DNA from 3 places in the Acinetobacter oleivorans DR1 genome. Region 3 is predicted to be linked to each of the others. Evidence: predicted binding sites of a transcription regulator. Region 3 holds the regulator's gene; each other region holds the start of a gene.
What was found. Region 3 encodes PhoB, which activates phosphate uptake and scavenging genes when phosphate is short. Its sites were predicted from a motif close to TGTCATNAANCTGTCATAA; they were not measured.
Positions count from the first base shown of each region.

Region 1: a site for PhoB is predicted at 4,380-4,398, ahead of AOLE_RS05750 (NAD(+) kinase). Genes of this name have one in related genera too.
Region 2: a site for PhoB is predicted at 2,392-2,410, ahead of AOLE_RS14455 (inorganic phosphate transporter). Genes of this name have one in related genera too.

Region 1 covers NC_014259.1:1,227,991-1,235,655, forward strand. The annotation lists gene AOLE_RS05725 (sensor histidine kinase) at 1-62, shown strand, start outside; gene hemP (hemin uptake protein HemP) at 135-305, opposite strand; gene AOLE_RS05735 (NUDIX domain-containing protein) at 442-1,344, shown strand; gene AOLE_RS05740 (tetratricopeptide repeat protein) at 1,367-1,915, opposite strand; gene mrcB (penicillin-binding protein 1B) at 1,937-4,333, opposite strand; gene AOLE_RS05750 (NAD(+) kinase) at 4,519-5,427, shown strand; gene AOLE_RS05755 (YeaC family protein) at 5,424-5,696, shown strand; gene AOLE_RS05760 (glycosyl transferase family protein) at 5,899-6,912, opposite strand; gene AOLE_RS05765 (dicarboxylate/amino acid:cation symporter) at 7,419-7,665, shown strand, end outside.
Region 2 covers NC_014259.1:3,089,041-3,096,705, reverse strand. The annotation lists gene metH (methionine synthase) at 1-1,993, opposite strand, end outside; gene AOLE_RS14455 (inorganic phosphate transporter) at 2,457-4,088, shown strand; gene AOLE_RS14450 (D-serine ammonia-lyase) at 4,252-5,586, shown strand; gene AOLE_RS14445 (hypothetical protein) at 5,633-7,180, opposite strand.
Region 3 covers NC_014259.1:116,291-123,955, reverse strand. The annotation lists gene AOLE_RS00560 (DUF445 domain-containing protein) at 1-1,294, shown strand, start outside; gene AOLE_RS00555 (pyridoxal phosphate-dependent aminotransferase) at 1,323-2,477, shown strand; gene AOLE_RS00550 (MATE family efflux transporter) at 2,583-3,950, shown strand; gene AOLE_RS00545 (SDR family NAD(P)-dependent oxidoreductase) at 4,007-4,840, opposite strand; gene AOLE_RS00540 (TetR/AcrR family transcriptional regulator) at 5,053-5,724, shown strand; gene phoB (phosphate regulon transcriptional regulator PhoB) at 5,979-6,689, shown strand; gene phoR (phosphate regulon sensor histidine kinase PhoR) at 6,699-7,665, shown strand, end outside.

The DNA of each region.
Region 1 (7,665 bases), 1.1 Mb from region 3:
AATTGCGTTTTATGCATGCTAAACAGGGTGGTTTGAGGGTAGAAGTTAATCTTCCATTATAAAAAATAGCATGGTTACCCATGCTATCCATTTTTTGTTTTCCCACGAATATTATTGAAACGCGAGTGTATTTTTTATTTAGTTAAAATTAGGCGATTATTGCGAGTGAGGCGTAAACGATATTCCTCGCCAGCATGCATAATGCGGATTTCACGGCCTAATGCAAAGAGGTTGTTAGAATGTAACATTGGTAAGGCATGAGCTGTTTCATTGTTACGAGTAAATAAGCTAAAAGGTGCGTTCATTTGTTGTGCTCCGTGGTATGTTCTTGAACGATTTAAATGATAATCATTATCGAATAGATCTGTCAATGAGATTTTTAAGATTTTATAAAATGATAAAATTTGCTTACACTTGAGAAAAGTTTTAGAGAGTAAAAAAATGCCCAAACCAATCGTCGATGTCGCTATAGCAATCTTGATCCATCGTGGAAAAATACTAGTTGGATGGCGCGAAGAGCAGCAGCATCAAGGTGGAAAGCATGAGTTTCCGGGCGGGAAAGTTGAGCAGGGTGAAACACCCGAAGAAGCCTGTCGCCGTGAAATCTATGAAGAAGTGGGTATTGGTTTAAAAGATTGGCATCAATTTGATTATATTCACCATGAATATGACGACATTATTGTCAATTTACATTTATTCCATAGTTATGTGCCTGATGAACTATTAAATCTTATTCATCAACCATGGGCATGGTACACACGTGAACAATTACTTCACTTAAACTTTCCAAAAGCGAATAAAGACATCATAAAAAGATTGTATTGGCCGCATTTTATTAAAATTAGCCCTACGCTGACACCAGTCGAAAATGATGACACTTTAGTGTATTGGCGTAGTGAAAAAGATAGTTTTGATCAGGCAGATCTAGAAAAGTTAGCTCTTTTAGATACCGATCAGCTTTCAAAATTAATCGTGAATATCGATGTTTGGCACAAGTTAAAACCTGAGTTAAAAACTCATATAAAAACAGTACATCTTAAGCAATCCCAATTAATGAGTTTGCATAAAGGCGACTTGGAAGTGGGAGTGCGTTTTATTGCTGCTTGCCACGATGCAGTTTCTTTACAACATGCTCAGCAAATTGGCTGCGATGCTGTTTTTATAAGTCCTGTCAAAGTAACAGAGACCCATCCAGATGCGAGCGCATTAGGGTGGGATCGTTTAAATGACTTGATTGAGAAATGCCAGATTCCCGTATTCGCTTTGGGAGGCATGAGTCCTGATGATTTAGTCACAGCACAGCAACACGGTGCTTATGGCTTGGCGGGTATTCGTAATTTTTAATAAGACATAAAAGCATTAAAAGCTAGAGCGCTTTTAATGCTTGTTGTGCTTCTTGAACAGTTTTTGGGTTATTACGCTGTTGCCCAGCTTTTAAAATAGTTAGCCAAAGCTGTTTTTTCATTGCTTGGCTCTGAGCAAAGCTTAAACCACGTCGTGCTAAAGACTCAGCATTAGAATATTGCTGTTTATGATTTGCAGTAAGTGCAAGAAATAAATAAGTCTCAGCTGCTTGCGGTGCTAAACGCTGTGCCTGAAGTGCATAGCGTTCAGCTTCTGACCATTGCTGGTTTTTATAAGCCTGCTGTGTTTTTTGCATTAAAACTTTAAATGCAGGTAACTGGCTGCCATCATCACTAAAATGTTGAGGATTTTTCTGTTGAGGAACGATCACCTGTAAATTTTTGCGTTGAATTTCCGGATGATCATAAGGTGTAATTTTTACACCCGATGGAGTTTGCGTCTTTTTGACTGGAGGAGTAGGTGTTTTCTCTTTGGAGTCAGAATGATCGGGCAAAGTTGTACAGCCGACCATAAGAACAGCACCAATATAAAAAACACCTTTCTTCAACATATCCTAATTTCCTGTTTACGCTTAGTTGTTATAACTACCACTTGAAATTACACGTGAGTTATTTGACAGATCTTGTTGCATCTGACTTTCACTTTCACGAATATAACTGTCGGTATTATCATCCTGAGAGTCAGACGTTGTGTTATCACTTTGTGGCGTATATGTTGGATCAACTTGATAATAAGGTGCTCCACATGGTGTAGCACGGTGCGGAACCGTATGTGTTAGCATCGGAATATACATAGCGCCATCACAAGCCTGAGCAGATAAATCACCTGTTGCACGATCAATCCACTGCCACTGTACAGTGTCTGGTTGACGTATATTCACAGGAGTTTGGCGTAACTGTTTCATTACGTTAGTCCATACTGGCAATGCACCAGATGAGCCTGTTAATCCTGTTACTTTGTTGTCATCTAAACCTAACCATACTACAGCGACATGGTTACCCGAATAACCTGCAAACCATGAGTCACGTGTATCGTTAGTCGTACCTGATTTACCCGCCAATTTTAAAGCTGGAGATAAGCTGCTATAGGCTGAACGACCAGTACCCGAAGACATAACCTGTTGTAAACCATAGTTCATGATATAGCCAACAGCTGGATCAATCGTTTGTTGGACATTCAGGCCATAACGGTCAAGTAAACGACCATTCGCATCTACCACAGAGCGAATTGCACGAGTTGGATATTTAAAACCGCCTGTGGCGAAGTTTTCATAGATTCCGAGCACTTCCATTGGTGACATATTGACTGCCCCAAGGAAAATAGAAGGGTAGGCAGGAATCGTTGATTCAACACCAAACTTTCTTAGATTATTGGTAAATGTTGATAAACCAAACTCTTGACCCAAACGTACAGCAGAAAGGTTGTATGAGTTTGCTAATGCTTCGCTCAGACTTACTACACCATGTCCACCACCACTATAGTTTTTAGGTGTCCAGCTTTTACCGCCATCTACAGGAACACTGATTGGAGCATCTTCAATTTGGCTTGCCCAGTTATAACGACCAGATTCAATCGCACTTAAATAAATCACAGGTTTCAATAAAGAACCGACTTGACGTTTTGCATCTAAAGCACGGTTAAAACCAGTAAAGTCTTGTGTAGAGCCAACTGCTGCAACAAGCTCACCATTTTCAGGATGGGCAATCAGTACAGCACCTTGTAGGTTTTTCAAACGTGCTGGGTTGCTGTTGGCTAAGCGTTCTACTGAAGCTTTAAACGCGTTTTGAACTTGAGTTTGAGTAATTGGATCTAAGGTCGTAAAAATACGTAATCCCTGATTGGTTAAATCACTTTCTTGATATTCTGTACGCAACTGGCGACGCACAATATCTAAAAAGTCTGGGAATTTTGCAGGCCCTAAACTTGGTTTACTTAATACATTTAAAGGACGTGCAATTTCATCTTCATATTCGGCTTGAGTTAAATAACCCATCACACGCATGTTATTTAACACAGTGTCGCGACGTTTTTTTGCACCTTCAGGGTTTTTCCAAGGATTATATAAAGAAGGGCCTTGTACCAAACCTACTAAATAAGCTTGTTGTGCAACGCTAAGTTCACGTAATGGCAAACCAAAATAAAATTGTGAAGCCAAACCATAGCCATTAATTGAGTAGCTACCGTTTTGGCCCAGATTCACTTCATTTAAATAGGCTTCTAAAATTTCATCTTTGCTGTAATGCAGCTCGATGAGCAAAGCCATTAAGGCCTCATTAACTTTACGTTTTAATGTACGCTCAGGTGTGAGATAGAAGTTTTTAACTAATTGTTGAGTCAGGGTTGAGCCACCTTGACGCTTTCCACCCGTGATATTACTCACTAGTGCACGAGCTGTACCGCGAATTGAAATACCATGATGATGATAAAAATTGCGGTCTTCTGTAGAAATTAAAGCTTCAATAAGTGGTTTAGGGACATTATTCAGTTTAATAAGTACACGGTCTTCATTGTGTTGAGGATAAATTCCTCCAATGAGTAACGGTTCTAAGCGTGCAACGCCAGTTGAAGAAGGTTTGGTACTTCGAACTTCAACAACTTGATCATTTGCAAAACTTAACTCTAAGACTTGTTCAGGTTCAACACTGTCACCGTAGTCAAAACCACGTGTGTGAATATACATGTTGCTGCCTTGAGCAACATAACTTCCAGACTTGTCATAATTACTTGAAGTTTTGTAACCCAGTAGCTTCAATTCTTGAGTGAAATTTGCTTGGGAAATAGGTGCGTTGTTATAAATTTCCAGAGGTCGTGCAAACACTTTGGCAGGAATATCCCACCGTTGTCCTTCAAATTTTTCACGGATAATATTATCTAAACGAATCAGATAGATACTAAGAGCAATAAAAGCACCAATGACCAAAATGGAAAAGATTAGTGCAAAGAAACCGATACCACGTTCAAACTTCATAAAAATGAGATAAAACCCTAACAATGCCTGTAATGATGCGATAGCTTGTCATCAATTTGCAATGATAAAACTGTGAATAATTGGAAAACTTAGATTGAATTTTACAGCATCTTGTAGTTATGTTTTTTTAAATTAATCAGGTTAATGTTATTATAGGCAAGTATCGCAGCGGAGCTTACTCATTCGTGCAAATTTCACATAAGTCCTTCAGAAACGTCGGGTTAATCGGTCGACCAGATAAATCATCAGTTGTAGAAACACTATGTTTAATTCATGATCATTTATTGAACCTAGGTTTAAACCCCATTTTTGATCAGGAAACTGCTGAATTAGTGCCTTATGATCATGCACAGGTAGTAAGCCGTCATTTATTAGGTGAAGTTGCTGATTTAGTTATTGTAGTTGGCGGGGACGGTTCTTTACTCCACGCGGCAAGAGCTTTAGTTCGTTACAATACACCTGTTATTGGTATCAACCGTGGTCGATTAGGTTTTCTAACCGATATCAAACCATCAGAAGCGATTTTTAAACTTGACCAAGTGCTTCAAGGGCATTTTCAACTTGATCGCCGTTTCTTACTTGAAATGGAAGTGCGAACAAATGGCGAAGTCATTTATGATGCCATTGCTTTAAATGATGTCGTTTTGCACTCGGGTAAGTCGGTCCACATGATTGACTTCGAACTCAACATTGATGGTCAATATGTTTATCGCCAGCATAGTGATGGTTTAATTGTTTCGACTCCAACTGGATCAACAGCTTATGCGTTGTCAGGTGGTGGACCAATTTTACATCCAAGTATGGATGCGATTGCATTAGTTCCAATGCATCCGCATACATTGTCATCACGTCCGATCGTAGTCGGTGGACAAAGCGAAATTAAGATTGTTATTCGCGAAAATCGGGTGTTACCAATGGTGAGTGCAGATGGTCAACATAGCATATCGCTCAATGTTGGAGATAGTTTACACATCCGCAAACATCCATTTAAACTAAGTTTATTGCATCCACCAGGTTATGATTTTTATATGGCCTGCCGTACCAAACTTGGTTGGAACCAAGATTTTGAATCTTTCCAAAGAGATGAATCATGAATATTGAACAAATGCTATCTATTTTAAACCCTGAGATCGTAGAGCGTTTAAAAACAGCAGTAGAAATTGGTAAATGGCCAAATGGCGTTGTTTTAACAAAAGAGCAGCGTGAAACTTGTATGCAAGCTGTAATTGCTTGGGAGTTAAAGAACTTACCAGAAGAGCAGCGTAGTGGTTATATTGACCGTGGTACGAAAGAAGAGGGTGAGGTTTGTGAAGATGATCACCACAAACATGAGCCAGAATTTAAACCAATTCGTTTTGTTTAAAATTTAATAAGACAGAAAATTTATTTTTGGTTATTCCATACAGCCTCATATAGCATGTTTTTTATAAGTTGTAGTATATAGGCTTTTATTACTTTTGAAGGATCAAAAGTAACCAAAAATCCTTTGTATCACTGACGATACTTCCATGTATCGCAGTGATACGGTCGACATCCATGTCGACTTTCACGATAGCATATGTTAACTACGCATTAAGATTGCTTGAATTTCTTGTTTCCCACAATACTTTTGCTTTCTGCATTGCCTCTTCAAAACTCGCAACAACGCCCATGGTATATAGCGCAATTCCCATTGTTTCTGTTACTGCCATTTCACCGTATTCATGGTGCTGCTGACCTAGCCATACTGCTTTGAAAGTTGCTAAATCTAATTCTTCTTCAGTTGGACTACGTTCAGGCGTGAGTTTTGGTAACTCATGTTCATAGAGCTCACCATTTTTAATGCCACAAATGAGTGTTTTTGCATCTGGATTTCGCTCAAATTCACCGCCTTCACCCTTAATCACAGCACTATTTTGATAGCCTAAGCGCAGTGCACTATGTTGATGAGAGGTTCTATACGCTGGATGGAATATAGCTTGTAAGGTAGCTTTAGCATTAAAAGGATTAATGAGACGGGCTAAAGTATGAATAGGCGAACGTAATCCCATTACATTTCTTAAAGAAATCAGTTCACTTAAAACTGGTGAAATCACATCTAGTGGTAAGTATGCGAAATTTTGCTCTGCTAGTTGTGTTCGTACTTCTTGTTCAGAATGACAAATTTGATAACCCAGATATTCTAAAACTTGCTCGGTATAGACACGGTTAAGCGTGTGACCTGATGCACCATGCATAACAATCTTATAGCCATGTTGGGCAAGCGTAAGAGCTGCTAACAAAAACCATGGGTAATGTTTACGTTTACCCGCATAAGATGACCAGTCTAAATCAACGTCTAAAGGTTGAAAATTGAGTTGATCTCTAGTGGCTTGAACAAATCCCGCGAGTTCATCAATAGATTCTTCTTTAACACGAAGTAGCATTAAAAAAGCACCTAACTGAACATCAAGCACTTCACCTTTTAAAATCATGCTAAATGCTTGATAAGCTTCTTCATAGCTTAAAGAGCGTGAACCACTTTTTCCCTTACCTAAAATACGGACATATTGAGCGAATGGGTGTTCAGCATCTTTATAGATATTACGTTTAGTATTCATCGTGGTTCAAAAACAATAAAAATGATGGGATGTAGGCAGCTCAAAATGAAATGTCCACAAGTATTTAATCAATATGACATAAAAAACTGTCGAAAAAATATCAAAAGTGTTTCTTATACTAAAGTCTTAAGGCTGCATGAGTGTTTTTTGCGCGTATTAGCTAAAAATTTAACCGAATCATTATTTAATTCGAGTACACTTTCTTGTGCTTTTTTTGAGCACTCATATCATAATTTTCTGTGATTCTCCTATATCTTCAGCTTTTTATTGAAAAAGTAAGAGGTTATTTCTAACTACTCAAAGTGGTTAGAAACTTCAGGTATTCTCCTGTTTTAGAAAACAACTTTTTTTGTTTTCATTGAGGTAGTAGGAAGGTTTTTTGTTTACAAAGAACCGTTTCCCTTTTGCGGTGTTCATGTGAAAGGTTAGGGCTGTGTATTCGTAAAGAATAGACGTTTCATTTTGGTATTTCCAACGGACTTGGAAATATAGATTGAAGTAAAGTTATGGCTAAAAAACCGATTTATAAATCACTTTATTTTCAGGTGATTATTGCGATTATTGCGGGTGTTTTGGTAGGGCATTTTTCCCCAAGCTCAACGCAAATTGTCAATGGTGTTGAACAGCATATCCCAGGTTTAGGTGAGAAACTCAAGCCATTAGGTGATGCCTTTATTCGTTTGATCAAGATGATCATCGCTCCAGTTATTTTCTGTACCGTGGTCAGCGGTATTGCTGGCATGGAAAGCATGA
Region 2 (7,665 bases), 1.2 Mb from region 3:
CAAGACGTTTCTCTACAGGTTCGTTACGCCATTCAAGGTTTTCTGCTTCGCGCTGCGCACCACTATGACCACGGAACTTTTCAGCGACTTCAAGTAGTTTTTCAGTAGCAAGTTGACCAGATTCACCTTGGTTCTGGTTTAAAACAACATCTTCAACTGCATCTTTGAGTTCTTTAGGAATATCGTCATAAATTGCCATTTGTCCGGCATTTACAATCCCCATAGTCATGCCTTGTTTAATGGCATGATATAAGAACACAGAGTGAATCGCTTCACGAACAGGCTCATTACCGCGGAACGAGAATGAAACGTTCGATACACCACCAGAAATCATGGCGTGAGGTAAGTTTTGTTTAATCCAACCTGTGGCTTCAATAAAATCGACGCCATAGTTATTGTGTTCTTCAATACCTGTTGCCACTGCAAACACGTTCGGGTCAAAAATAATATCTTCAGCAGGGAAGCCAACATCGTTAACCAAAACGTCATAAGAACGTTTACAGATTTCGCGTTTACGCTCAGCAGTGTCGGCCTGACCAGTTTCATCAAAGGCCATCACAATAATTGCAGCACCATATTGGCGACACAGGCGAGCTTTTTCGACAAACTCGTCATAACCTTCTTTTAACGAAATCGAGTTAACGACAGGTTTACCTTGTACGCATTTTAAGCCTGCTTCAATGATTTCCCATTTCGATGAGTCAATCATGATAGGCACACGTGAAATATCTGGCTCAGATGCCACAAGGTTTAGGAAATGTACCATCGCATTTTGCGAATCGAGCATCCCTTCATCCATGTTAATGTCGATAATCTGAGCGCCAGCTTCCACTTGTTGCTGTGCAACTTCTAAAGCTTCGGCAAAGTTTTCTTCACGAATTAAGCGTAAGAATTTTTTTGAACCAGTAACGTTGGTACGTTCACCGACGTTAACGAACAATGAGTCATCATAAATATTAAATGGTTCTAAACCACTTAAGCGACAAGCTGGCTTAGTTTCAGGAATTTGACGTGGTGCAATGTCTTTTACAGCATTGGCAATAGCACGGATATGGTCTGGCGTCGTACCACAGCAACCGCCGGTAATATTGATCAAACCACTTTCTGCAAATTCTTTTAAGAAGGCAGCAGTTTGTTCTGGTGTTTCATCATATTCACCAAAAGCGTTTGGTAAGCCAGCATTTGGATGAGCAGAAATGAACGTATCAGCAACATCAGACACGGTTTTAACGTGAGGACGCATAGCATCTGCACCAAGGGCACAGTTGAAACCAATTGAGAGTAAGTCACCATGGCGTACAGAGTTCCAGAACGCTTCAGCAGTTTGACCTGTTAAAGTACGACCTGAAGCATCGGTAATAGTCCCTGAAATCATGAGTGGTAATTCATGACCAATTTGCTTAAAGACTTCTTTCACCGCAAAAATTGCAGCTTTACAGTTTAATGTATCAAAAACGGTTTCAATCAGAATGATATCTGCACCGCCTTCAATCAGCGCATGAGTTGCCTCAATATAGTTTTCTTTTAGCTCATCAAAAGTGATGTTACGAAAGGCAGGGTCATTTACATTAGGTGAAATTGAACAGGTACGCGATGTTGGACCGAGTACACCTGCTACAAAACGCGGTTTATCTGGAGTCGAATATTTTTCACAAGCTGCTTTAGCTAAACGTGCTGCTTCACGGTTAATCTCTGGAACAAGATCTTCCATGTGGTAGTCAGACATTGAAACACGCGTGCCGTTAAAGCTGTTGGTTTCAATAATGTCTGCGCCTGCATCAAGATAAGCTTCATGAATACCTTGAATGATTTCGGGTTGAGTCAGCACAAGAAGGTCATTGTTACCTTTTAGGTCTTGTGCCCAATCGGCAAAACGCTCACCACGGTAGTCAGCTTCTTCTAATTTATGGCGTTGAATCATGGTACCCATCGCACCATCAATAATCAGAATGCGTTTGGCAAGAAGCGCTTTTAGGGTGGCAAGCGTAGACATAAAAAACCCCGATATCGTACAAATTTAAAAATGCGGCGCTATTGTAACAGAATAGTTGCACAATTGATGAGCTATAACGACCCACCATTCACTTGTAATAGATTCATTAAAAAACGGCTTTTATGACAAATAGAGACTGTTTTTTCATCAAATATTCATAAAATGATCATGATATTGAAATATTTCATCGCCAATATTCCTTTTTATGACAATTATGCTGTTTAAAAAATAAGCATTCGGGTAATTTTTTATATATTTTTGCTTTAAAAATAGTCATAAATAAGGAAGATATAAATTGATTTAAATTATTGTATTTTAATAAAAAAATAAATTTCATAGAGGAAAGGTGCATCAAATGAGGTCAAAATATGAAAAATTGACTTCATCAGGCGCCGCTTTGTCATATAATTGTCATAATTTAATTTAAGAATACAGAGGATTTTTTTATCCTCTTACCGTCTGCATGAATTCTAATCTACCCCCTGTTTCGGATTCAAAACTTGCGGCAAACCTGCAAGTCAAATCGACGAATGTACATGTCCCGACACCTAAGTTTTTTATGCCGGTGTTTCTGACGATTATTGTTGCAACACTTATTTATATTGGATTTCAGGTGAGTGCTGATTTAGCACATGTACCACCTTTGAGTCTTTATTCGGTTATCCTTTTATCTACTGCACTCTTGATTGCTTTAGGCTTTGAGTTTGTAAATGGCTTCCACGATACTGCAAATGCAGTAGCAACAGTGATTTACACCAATGCTTTACCTGCACCAGTTGCAGTCATGTGGGCAGGTTTTTGTAATTTTCTTGGGGTAATGGTTGCAAGCGGCGCAGTCGCTTACGGCATTATTGCATTGTTGCCTGTTGAACTGATTATGAACATGGGTAGCGGTGCAGGTTTCGCAATGGTTTTTGCGCTTCTAATTGCTGCGATTCTCTGGAACTTAGGTACTTGGTTCTTGGGTATTCCTGCTTCTAGTTCTCATACCTTGATTGGTTCAATCTTGGGCGTAGGCATTATGAACCATCTGTTGAGTGCATCGACTGGCGTAACGACCAGCGGTGTTGATATGGATCAGGTGATTAAAGTCGGTAAGGCATTATTATTTTCGCCTTTAATTGGTTTTGCTTTTGCAGCGATTGTATTCTTATTGGTTAAAACTGTTTTTAAACGCCAATTAGAATTATTCCAGCCGCCAGAAGGTAATAAACCACCACCAGCAATCATTCGTGCAATTTTAATCTTTACCTGTACAGGTGTAAGTTTTGCACATGGTTCTAATGACGGTCAAAAAGGTATGGGTCTCATCATGCTGATTTTGGTTGGTCTGGTGCCGTTGGCTTATTCATTAAATAAAAACCTTGATACACAACAAGTTCAATCATTCCATCAGCTTTCTTCTCAAACTGCCGTATTTTTGAATCAAAATCAGCCAGAATTAACTGATGAAAAAGCACGTCTTATTCTGACTAAATACATTCAAACTAAACAGCAAACTCCAGAAGTAGTGCCTGCATTGGCAAGCATGACTGACCACTTGGGTGAGCGTGTTTCTAGCTATAGCAACTTAAAAGATATTCCAGAAGCTGCAATTAGCGAAATTCGTAATGACATGTATTTAAGCACCACTTCGTTTAAGCGCTTGGATAAAGCAAATGCATTACCAAAAATGGATCAATCACAAGAAAAACTTGTGAAAGAATACCGTAGTAGCTTAGATTCATTCTTACAATACATTCCAACTTGGGTGAAAGTAGCAGTTGCTTTGGCACTTGGCTTAGGCACCATGGTTGGCTGGAAACGTATTGTTGTGACTGTAGGTGAGCGTATTGGTAAGCATCATATGACTTATGGTCAGGGGATGTCTGCTGAGCTTGTAGCAATGAGTACAATTGCAGCTGCTGACGGTTTAGGTATGCCGGTTTCAACAACACACGTTTTAAACAGTGCTGTTGCGGGTACCATGGTTGCGAATAAATCAGGCTTAAACTTCAATACAGTGAAAACAATTTTATCTGCATGGGTATTTACACTTCCTGCAACAATCTGTTTATCAGGCGGTTTGTACTGGTTATTCTTGCAGTTTGTATAAACGCATTTAAAACATTAAAGCCACTGTAAACAGTGGCTTTTTTATTTGTTTCTTTTAAAGTTCAGTCTATTTTCATGTACATTCAATTATAAATTAACAAGTCGTTATAAGGCGTCAAACAGCTTTAAAAGCTGAGCTTAAACTTTTTATATCAGGATAGATTATGGATGCGGTTCAAATAGATCAGCTAAAACAACAATTTCCACTTATTGAGACACTGCAAGCCTATAAAGAGACATTTTGGTTTACACCTCATCGCTATCCTTTAACAGAAGCTTTAGAAAAAGTTGGACTCACAGTAGACGATGTAAGTGACGCGGAAGCAAGGCTAGCGCGTTTCGCACCTTATTTAGCAAAGGTATTTCCTGAAACTCAAGCACAACATGGAAAAATTGAATCAGATATTGTTGAAATTCCGAAAATGCAGCAAGCACTTTCTTCAACAGAACAAGTGCTACTGAGTGGAGCATTCTGGCTAAAAAAAGATAGTCATTTACCTATTTCAGGTTCAATTAAAGCCCGTGGTGGTATTTATGAAGTCTTGGCTCACGCCGAAAAATTGGCAATTGAGGCAGGGCTTCTTAAGTTGGAAGACGATTACACTAAACTCGACCAAGACGCATTTCGCACGTTTTTTTCTAAGTATCAAATTGCAGTAGGTTCTACAGGCAACCTTGGGCTTTCAATTGGCATTATGAGCGCCAAACTGGGTTTTAGAGTCACAGTCCATATGTCTGCCGATGCGAGACAGTGGAAGAAAGACAAACTGCGTTCACTGGGCGTCAACGTGGTGGAATATGCTAGTGACTATGGCGTAGCGGTTGAAGAGGGACGAAAAGCCGCAGAACAAGATCCACACTGCTTTTTTATTGATGATGAAAACTCGAGAACATTATTTTTAGGCTATGCCGTTGCAGGAATCCGCTTAAAACAGCAATTTGAGCAAAAACAAATTAAAGTTGATGCTGAACACCCATTATTTGTTTATTTGCCTTGTGGCGTCGGTGGTGGCCCAGGTGGCGTGAGTTTTGGGTTGAAACTGGCTTTTGGTGAGCACGTACATTGTATTTTTGCTGAACCAACCCATTCGCCTTGCATGTTACTTGGTGTGCACACAGGCTTGCATGATCAGATTTCAGTAAATGATATTGGCATCGATAATGTTACCGCCGCAGATGGACTTGCAGTAGGGCGTGCTTCAGGTTTTGTTGGACGTGCTATGCAACAGTTAATTGATGGCTATTACACCATTCATGATGAACGTTTGTATGAACTCATAGCACTTCTGAATCAAACTGAAAATATTAAGTTTGAGCCTTCAGCAGTGGCAGGCATGATGGGGCCGTATTATGTCCAGACTAACCCTGATTATTTGGCTGTACATCAACTATCAGCTGAGCAGTTACAGCAGGCAACCCATGTAATATGGGCGACAGGAGGCGGTATGGTGCCGCCTGATGAAATGCAAAAATATCTATCACATTTTCAAAATAAATAGATAAACACAGAAAAAAGCCCAATTATAGAATTGGGCTTCAATCAAATTATTTTTTAGAGGATTTTCCAAAAGGTAGTTTTTCGGTTGCAAAGCCATAGATTGCAGCAAAAGGCAGGGCAGTTCTTGCTAAATAAGCAACACGCCACAATCCACCGTGGTTGGCACCTTCCATCATAAGTTCAAGCGGATGGTCTAGCTCAGTTTCAGGATTTGCTACAGAAGATTCATTTCTTAAGTCATGAATCCAGATTGCAGCCATAATTGCATTGGTAGTTTCAGGGCTAAATGCTTCTACATCAAAAAGTTCTGCACCATTAAAGGCTGCTTTCAACAATGGATTTTTAGTCACAGAATGAGTCGTTGTTGATGGTGCAATATTAATGCTCACGTGTTGTCCTTGATGGCGGGCCAAAATAGCACGCCATTGTTGAATGCGTTTTGCCAAAGCATAGTTTGGCCCTTGTTCAACAACTAGACAGTCGGCAATGCCATAAGTTTTTCCATTTTCACAAGCAATTAAGTCTTGATAAGGTGCTTGGAAAAAACGATTTAAGGAAAGTGTAGAAACACCTTTCACTGCCAATTTTTGTAGTTTTGTGCGTGATTTAAATTTTTGTTGAGCAGCTTTTGCTACTTCTTTAGGAACTGCATAAACATCGGTTGGCGTACACATAAACATAAGGCTCGTATCAGACTTATGTTCGCTCACAAATTGCATGATGCTATCCATTGCCATGGACACGCGAACATGCTTTTCACCATCTAAATAGGCGATTGCGGCCAAATCTAACTTTTGTGGAAACTGCACTAGCCACTGTGCAATTTCTGGTAATTGAGTCAATAAATTTGCACCCAATTTATCCTTTAGTTCAGAAGCTTTTGCTGAGGAAGCAATTTGTTCAACGCTTGGAGCAATGAGTGTTGCGTTTCCTTGTTGAATCGTATTTAAAATTTTGCCCCAGACACGTGGGTTTGGTAAGTCGACAGCAATAATATTCGCTTTCCATTTGGCTAACCAAGGTAGAGGACCAGCTTCTGAAGCCGCACCAAACAACACCATGGTACGGTCAGATAAATCAAACCATTCTGGATGAGCAGTAGCTTCACGCAAAGCTTTTGCATGGCTTGGTTCAATAATACCAGCCTCTTCCCAACGTTGAATTTGGTCTAGTAAGCTTTGTCCACTGAGCTTTTGCCCTTTGTAAGGAACATACCACTCTGGGGCTGCAACACTTTCACCTTTAAGTTTTACTGTATGAAGGGGTGTAGATGAAGCAATATGAACCGCATCTTTTAAAAGGTAATGCTTACTATCACGATAGTAGTCAAAAAGGTGGTGAGCTTTATGCAAGCCCTGCTTAGCAATAGTAATTGGGTTGCTACTATTTGAGATGCCTTGCTTAACAAGCGCTTTAAAATAAATAGGGTAGTTTTTTCGCCAGTTTTTTTCATTCAACACTTGTTGCGCGGTTTTATTATCTACAACAGATAAAGCCTCTGACAAAATCTCTTGGCCTGTAAGAGATGTGCTTTGTTTTTTTGTTGAGGCGTGTACTGGAAATTGTAGACCTTCGACTTGACTTGTGCTGGACATAAAATATCTCGTTATAAGACTGGGTTAATATACAGATGTATACATTATCTATGCCAATGAAAGGAAACGAGTGGCAATAACTGACAAAATAATATTGAATATTTATGTGATGAAACTTGAAAGAGCAATTTTTTATGATAAATCCATCTCATTTTGACCTTAATTTTTTTTCACATTTTTTAGAACATTTTTATAGACTTACGTTACATAAATGATTATTTTGTATGAAGCAAATACATCAGTTTTAACCTGAAGGTAAAATGTTCAAAATGTATCAATAATACAGATGCAGAAATGATTAAAAACTAGACTTTTTTCTTAAAGGATAAGAGAAGTCAGACGGAATAAGAAAGAATTGGGGTGAAACTAGATAGAAGACAACGTAAGATTGTCTTTTAAAAATCTTGGGGATATGGTGATTTTTTTACACCATAATTTTCTAGTTTCATCCCATCTATTTTTGGGTTGGAACCCACTATTTTTGT
Region 3 (7,665 bases):
AGTTCACCACGTGCCCAGTCTTAAACGTAGCAAATATTTTGCTACTCTGGCGCTTATTATTGTCGTTGTGCTGTGGATTGCACTGATGGTGGCTGATCGTTTTCTGCCAGAGTACACAGGTTTTATTCATATTTTAATGTTAGGGGCAGAAGCCGGTGTAGTCGGTGGTTTAGCCGACTGGTACGCGATTACGGTTCTGTTTCGGAACCCATTTGGTAAGTTACCCATTCCTAAGTTTTTACGCGACCACACCGAAATTATTCCGCGCAACAAAGCTCGTATTGCAGAGTCAATGGGTCGTTTTGTACAAGAAAATTTTCTTTCGCCTCAAGTGGTCGAACGAAGCTTAGAAAAAACTGACTTAAGCCTCGCAATTGGCCAATGGTTAGCAAGCCCACAAAACAATACCCAAGTGGTGCAGCTCATTCAGCAAACTGTTCCGAAAATTTTTGAGTTTGTTAGCCAAGATCAAATTGCCAATTTTGTGCAAAACAATAGTGTGCAATGGGTACGTAATACTGAAGTCAATAAACTCGCAAGTGAAATGCTACGCGCGGTATTGGAAAATGATTTCCATCAAGACGTTTTACAGCGTGGACTCGATATCGCGCATGAATGGGTGGTACAAAACCCAGATAAAACCCGTGAATTAACCCGAAAAATGTTTAAAGCACTTGGTGTCTGGTCACTTGCAAAAGGCGCAAGCTGGATTGGTATTGATGTTCAACAACGTACCATCGATTCACTGGTTGAAAAAGTAGAATCGATGCTGGCAGACCCTGAACACCCATGGCGACAAGAAATTGAAACCATTGCCCACTCTCTCATGCTTGAGCTGGCAAAACCAGACAGCGTTGCTAGTCAACGTCTCAACAGCGGTAAAGATGCCCTTCTCGATAGTCCACAAGTCCTCAATTTCATCAGTGGCGCTGTTACGATTTTGTGTAATGCCATTAAAGAAGATTTAATGAAAGAAGACTCTGGCATTGCAATGAACCTAAGAGCAGCTATTCAGCAACTAGGTGAAAACCTTGTTCAAAATGCCAAAGTACGTGAAGTTCTCAACAAAGAAATGACAGGACTTGCGCTGACTTTTACAGATCAATATAGCCATAAAATCATCCGCTATGTCAGTGAACGCATTCATGAATGGGATTCACGCGAAATGATCGGGAAAATTGAAAATGAAGTCGGTGGCGACCTACATATGATCCGAGTAAATGGCGTTGTAGTCGGTGCATTTATTGGTTTAAGCCTCGGTGTAATTCGAGCAGTGATTGAATCAATTTTATAACTTTAAATATTTTTAATAAGAGAACAATATGCTTCAACTACAGTCAAAATTGGCCACTCAAGGCGTGACTATTTTTAGTACCATGACGGCAATGGCACATCGTTTAGATGCTCTCAACCTGTCACAAGGCTTTCCAGATTTTCCTGCACCACAAGCCTTACTGGAAGCTTTATCTCAGGCGACTTTAGCTGGGCATAATCAATATCCACCTGGCGATGGTATTCTTGGTTTACGCGAGCAACTCGCTTTACAATTTCAGCAACGTGACCAACTTCAACTTGACCCTGTAACGCAAATCACGATTACTCCCGGCGCAACCATTGCAATTTTTTGTGCCATACAAGCCTGCATCAATGCAGGTGATGAAGTCATTATTTTTGACCCAAGTTATGACAGCTACGGCCCTTCTGTGCAATTAGCAGGTGGTAAAGCAGTTCATATTGCACTTGAAGCACCTGACTTTAAGGTGAACTGGCAACACGTTAAAGATTTAATTAATGACAAAACCCGTATGATTGTGGTGAATACTCCCCATAATCCAACAGGTACCATCTGGGCAAAACAGGATTGGTTAGAGCTTATTGCACTGATTCAAGATAAAAACATTGTGGTTTTATCCGATGAAGTCTATGAACACTTAGTCTTTGATGGTCAACAACACTTCAGTGCTTTGCATTTTCCAGAGCTCAGAGAGCGTAGTTTTGTGATTGGGTCTTTTGGAAAAACCTTTCATGTGACGGGCTGGAAAACAGGTTATTGCGTTGCTTCACCTGAGCTAATGCGTTTATTCCGCCAGATTTACCAATATGCAAATTTCTGTGGCACGACACCTTGTCAGATTGCCCTAGCGCAATATATGCAGCAACATCCAGAACATATTCAAGAGCTTTCGCAGTTTTACCAAACTAAGCGAGATCATTTTAATCACGCTATTCAAAATAGTCGTTTCTTGCTAAAACCATCTCAAGGTACCTATTTTCAGAACCTTGATTACAGTCAGATTAGACCTGACTTAAACGATGTAGAAATGTGCCAGTTTCTTGCCGAGCAACATAAAATTGTGGCTATTCCTGTTTCGGTTTTCTACCAGCAAGCGCCAGAATCTTTACGCCTAATTCGCTTCTGCTTTGCTAAAAATGATGAGACATTGCAAAAAGCAGGAGAAATCTTGAATGAATGTTAATAAATTTAGAAACTTAGCATAGTAAAACTCTACAAGAAATTTCACCTAAATATGCTAAGTTGAATGTCTGCCCCGCTCATCAAAGAGATGGGCGATGGAGAACACATGCCACCAAGACAGTCTTTAATTCACCAGCAAAATCTATGGAAAACATTTTTTGTTTTCTTACTGCCTCTCATTGCAACCAATATTTTGCAAAACTTGTCGGGGACGATTAACACCATCTTTGTTGGCCAAATGATGGGAGTTGATGCGATTGCTGCCGTCTCGGTTTTTTTCCCTATTTTATTCTTGCTCCTTGCTTTTATTATCGGAATTTCAACGGGTACTACAGTTTTAGTAGGGCAAGCGTGGGGCGCACAAAATATAGAGAAAGTCCAAAGTGTGGTCGGTTCCACCCTATTTATGACACTGATTGGTGGGGTAATTACCGCGATTATCGGCGTATTTTTTGCCCACGATATTTTAGAGTTATTAGGTACAGATCCAAAGGTAATGCATCTTGCTTTGCCTTATGTGCAATGGATGCTGGCGGGTAGCCCGCTTCTGTTTGTTTATATTATTTATACCTCAATTTTACGTGGTGTAGGCGACAGTACTACGCCTTTACTTGCATTGGCTTTAACCAGTGTAATTGGCTTGGTGATTACCCCGATATTGCTTAAAGGTTATTTTGGCTTACCCGCCCTAGGAATTATTGCTCCAGCAATTGCAACGATCACGGGTTATGTTGCTATTTTGATTTTTCTAGCGATTTATCTGAATAAGAAAAATCATCCACTTCGGCCGAATCGTCAGCTTCTGCAACATATCCGTCACAATCCAGAACTGAGCAAAATCATTTTGCGCTTAGGCGTTCCAACCGGCATTCAAATGATTACCACCTCAATGGCTGGCTTGGTTATTGTTGGGTTGGTTAACCATTACGGATCGCATGCTACAGCAGCGTATGGTGCAGTGAATCAGGTGCTCAACTACATTCAGTTCCCTGCCTTGTCGATATCAATTGCGGCTTCAATTTTTGCAGCACAAGCGATTGGTGCTGGCAAATCAGATCTGTTAGCACGGGTAACCCGCACAGCTTTGGGAATGAACTTTTTATTTACAGGTACTTTAATTGCACTCGGCTATCTATTTTCTAAATATTTAATGGCTTTGTTTATTACCGACCCAACTGTGGTGGTGTTAGGGCAGCAACTTTTATTTATTGTGCTGTGGGCAATTTTATTCTTTGGTGCAGGTGCCATTTTTGCATCAATCATGCGTGCCAGCGGAACCGTGACTGTTCCAATGCTACTTAATATTTCTGCTATTTTATTTATTGAAATTCCATGTGCTTACTGGTTCAGCTCAATATGGGGCCTTAAAGGAATCTGGGTTGCCTATGCCTTGGCATTCGTCAGTTTATGTATTATTCAAGGCCTGTATTACCAATTTATCTGGAAGAAAAAGAAGATTAAAGTTCTTATTTAGAACTAACTAAACCACATAAAAAAAGCCATCATTTGATGGCTTTTCCCGTTAAAAAATTACTTCATTAATTTGGTCACAATGGTTGAAGCACGTTGATATCCCGTTGGGAATAAACGCTGGAATGCATCAAGAATTTTTGCATCACTACCAATCAATAAACGGCGCTTATTTTTTAATACCGCTTGTAAAATTTGACGAGCTGCTTCTTCAGGAGGAGTACGTAGTAACTTGTCAAAGTTTTGGATTGATTTCGTCGGGTCCATACCCAAACTATTCAAGCTATCACTCATTTTTGCAGATTTAGCAATATTGGTGCGAATTCCACCCGGATGTACACATAACGAGCTTACGCCACTTTTTTCAATATCCAACTCTTGGCGTAATGATTCGGTAAAACCACGTACAGCAAATTTAGTCGCGTTATAGCCAGATTGAGTCGGTTGAGCTGTTAGACCAAATAAGCTCGAGATGTTAATAATATGGCCATCTTGAGTTTGCTTAATGAACGGTAAAAACTCTTTAGTACCGTACACGACACCCCAGAAGTTAATCCCAACTATCCACTCTAAATCTTCGTAAGTCGCACCTTCAACAGTTGAGCCTAGCGCAACACCAGCATTGTTAAAAATCAGGTTAACAGAACCGTGATCTTGCACAGTTTCTTGTGCCCACTGCTTTACCGCGTCCCGATCCGACACATCAAGCTTTTTGGTGGTAACAGTAATATTGCTGTACGGTTTTAAAAGCTCGACAGTTTGTTGTAATCCTTTTTCATTAATATCACTCAACGAAAGATGGCAGCCCTGTTTTGCCAAAAGAATTGCTAACTGTTGCCCAATGCCAGAACCTGCGCCCGTAATTGCAGCGACTTTGTTTTTAAAATTTTTCATTGTCCATCCTTTGTTTTTCGATATTTGCACAACCGGTTCATTGCATGTGCAGTTCAGACATCTTCAATATAATTTTGACAATATCCATTGTCAATATAGTACACTGTAAATTCAGATAGAATGGCACAATTCTTCTGAGGGCTTTATCATAGTGAGTATATTTGGCCAAAACCTATAAATTAGGAAACCAATCTTTAGGAAACGACTTATTTATGGCGACTAACGACTCAACCAGTAAAAAGAAAACAAAAAGTGTGAGTAAAGAACGTCAGTTCAAAGGGTTATCTCTATCAGAACGTAAAGAGGCCCGCCGTGAAAAACTGATTGAAGCAGGTATTGCGACTTACGGAACGCTCGGTTTTTTTTCCGTGACGGTAAAAGATGTATGCCAAGAGGCAAAACTCACAGAACGTTATTTTTATGAATCATTTAAAAAGAGTGAAGATTTATTCCAAACCATCTTTTTAAAAATGATTGAAGAATTACAGCAAAACTTAATGCAAGCCGTGATTAAAGCGACACCCGATCCAGAAAAAATGGTGGATGCTGGTTTAAGAGCACTGCTGACGACATTAAAAGACGACCCAAGATTAGCTCGTATTATCTATGTAGATGCAGTTTTGGTACAAGAGTTACATAATCAGGCCACCATTCAAGAAACTCTTACGCAATTTGATCGCATGATTCAAGCCTTTGTTATGCTGACCATGCCGCAAATTCAACACCATGAAAATGAGCTCTCTTTAATCGCAACTGGCTTAAATGGATATGTCACTCAAATTGCGATTCGATGGGTCATGGGAGGGTTTGAACAGTCGCTTGAGCAGGTTTTAACCGCATGCCGTATCGTTTTCTTATCTTTATTAGCGCAAGTTTCAAAATAATATTAAAGTTTTTTGACAGCCATAAATGTGCAAAATGAGTTAAGCGATTCAAGTGATAAGCTATTGAATGATTTTAAGAAAATTAAAGTCTTCATGTCACAATTTGGTCATACCTTTGCCTTAGTTTTGTCACAAATTATTGCTAAATTTAATTTTATAGACTTTTCTGCAATGAAATTGTCATAATTAATCTTTGTAATAAGCCTGTCATAACTACAAAACGGTTCACCGTTAAATCTATAGGATATTGCGCTGTGAAAGATGACTATATTTTAATTGTCGATGATGAGCTTCCTATTCGCGAAATGATCCATACTTCTTTGGACATGGCAGGCTTTCAATGTTTACAGGCAGAAGATGCCAAACAAGCTCATCAAATTATCGTCGACCAACGTCCGGCGCTTATCTTGCTTGATTGGATGTTACCTGGAGGCGTAAGTGGTGTCGATTTATGTCGCCGCTTAAAACGAGATGAAAACCTAGCAGAAATTCCAGTCATTATGTTGACTGCTCGCGGAGAAGAAGACCATAAAGTACAAGGTCTTGACGCAGGTGCAGATGACTACATGACTAAGCCTTTCTCTACACGTGAACTGGTTTCACGTATTAAGGCAGTTTTGCGTCGTGCTAATGCATTAAGTGGCGAAAAAACCATTGATGCCAATGGCTTAATTCTTGATCCTGTAAGCCAGCGTGTTAGCTTTGGCAACAGCATTTTAGATATGGGTCCAACTGAATATCGCTTACTTGCATTTTTTATGACCCATCCAGAGCGTGCATATACACGTGCCCAGTTGCTCGATCAGGTGTGGGGCGGTAATGTATATATCGAAGACCGCACTATCGATGTGCACATTCGCCGTTTGCGTAAAGTTTTAGAACCTTTTGGTGTAGACCGATTTGTTCAGACTGTGCGTGGAACTGGCTACCGTTTCTCAACACGTGCAGATTTAGCCGCAGGTTAACCAAGATTTATGTATGAACCCTACCCCGTCCCCGAACAGGTACGTGAACAAAAACTTTCCCGCTACAGTAGTTTATGGACGTTTGCCAAACAAGATTTACGGCTCTTATTATTTTTTCTAATTATTGCCGGTTTAGTCGGTTTAGGCCTTGGGTATTTCTGGAGCTGTATTTTTATCGCCTTCGTGGTGTTTTTTACACTCCAGTTGCGTTCTTTATATCTGGTCAATGACTGGATTGCGAATAAACCTTATGACGTTCCTCCAAATCTTAATGGGATTTGGGGGGCATTATTATTTAATGTTTACCGTGCTCAGCGCCAAGAACGAATTGTTCAGGCGGAAATGGTCGGTTTAATTGATCGAGCTCAGTCATCTTTGGTTGCACTTGCTGAAGCCGTTGTTTTAATTGATGACCAACATCAAATCGAATGGTGGAACCCTGCTGCTGAACGTTTGTTAGGGATCAGCCCACTTGACCGCGGTCGTAACTTATTAACCATTTTACGTCAGCCGACCTTTATTGAATATTTTAACAATATTGATCAAGCACCCGACGGGATTAAGCTTCACTCAAATTTTGATGATGACCGCTATGTACAGGTTAAGCTGACAAGATTTGGTGGAGAAAGTCGCTTATTGGTGGCTTACGACGTTACGCGTATGCACAACCTTGAGCAAATGCGTAAAGACTTCGTCGATAATATTTCTCATGAACTTCGTACACCATTAACGGTACTGAGTGGTTATATCGAGACCTTTACCGATCAAGAAGATATTAGTCCGCGCTGGAAACGTGCGTTTGATCAGATGCAGTCACAAACCAAGCGTATGAATGCTTTGGTGAATGATTTACTGCTGTTATCGAATTTAGAAAATAATAAAAAAATTGCAAAGAATCAGATTATTGAAATGCCGAGTTTAATGAGTCAACTCTTTGATGATGCTCAGGCCTACAATGCCGATTATGGACATACGC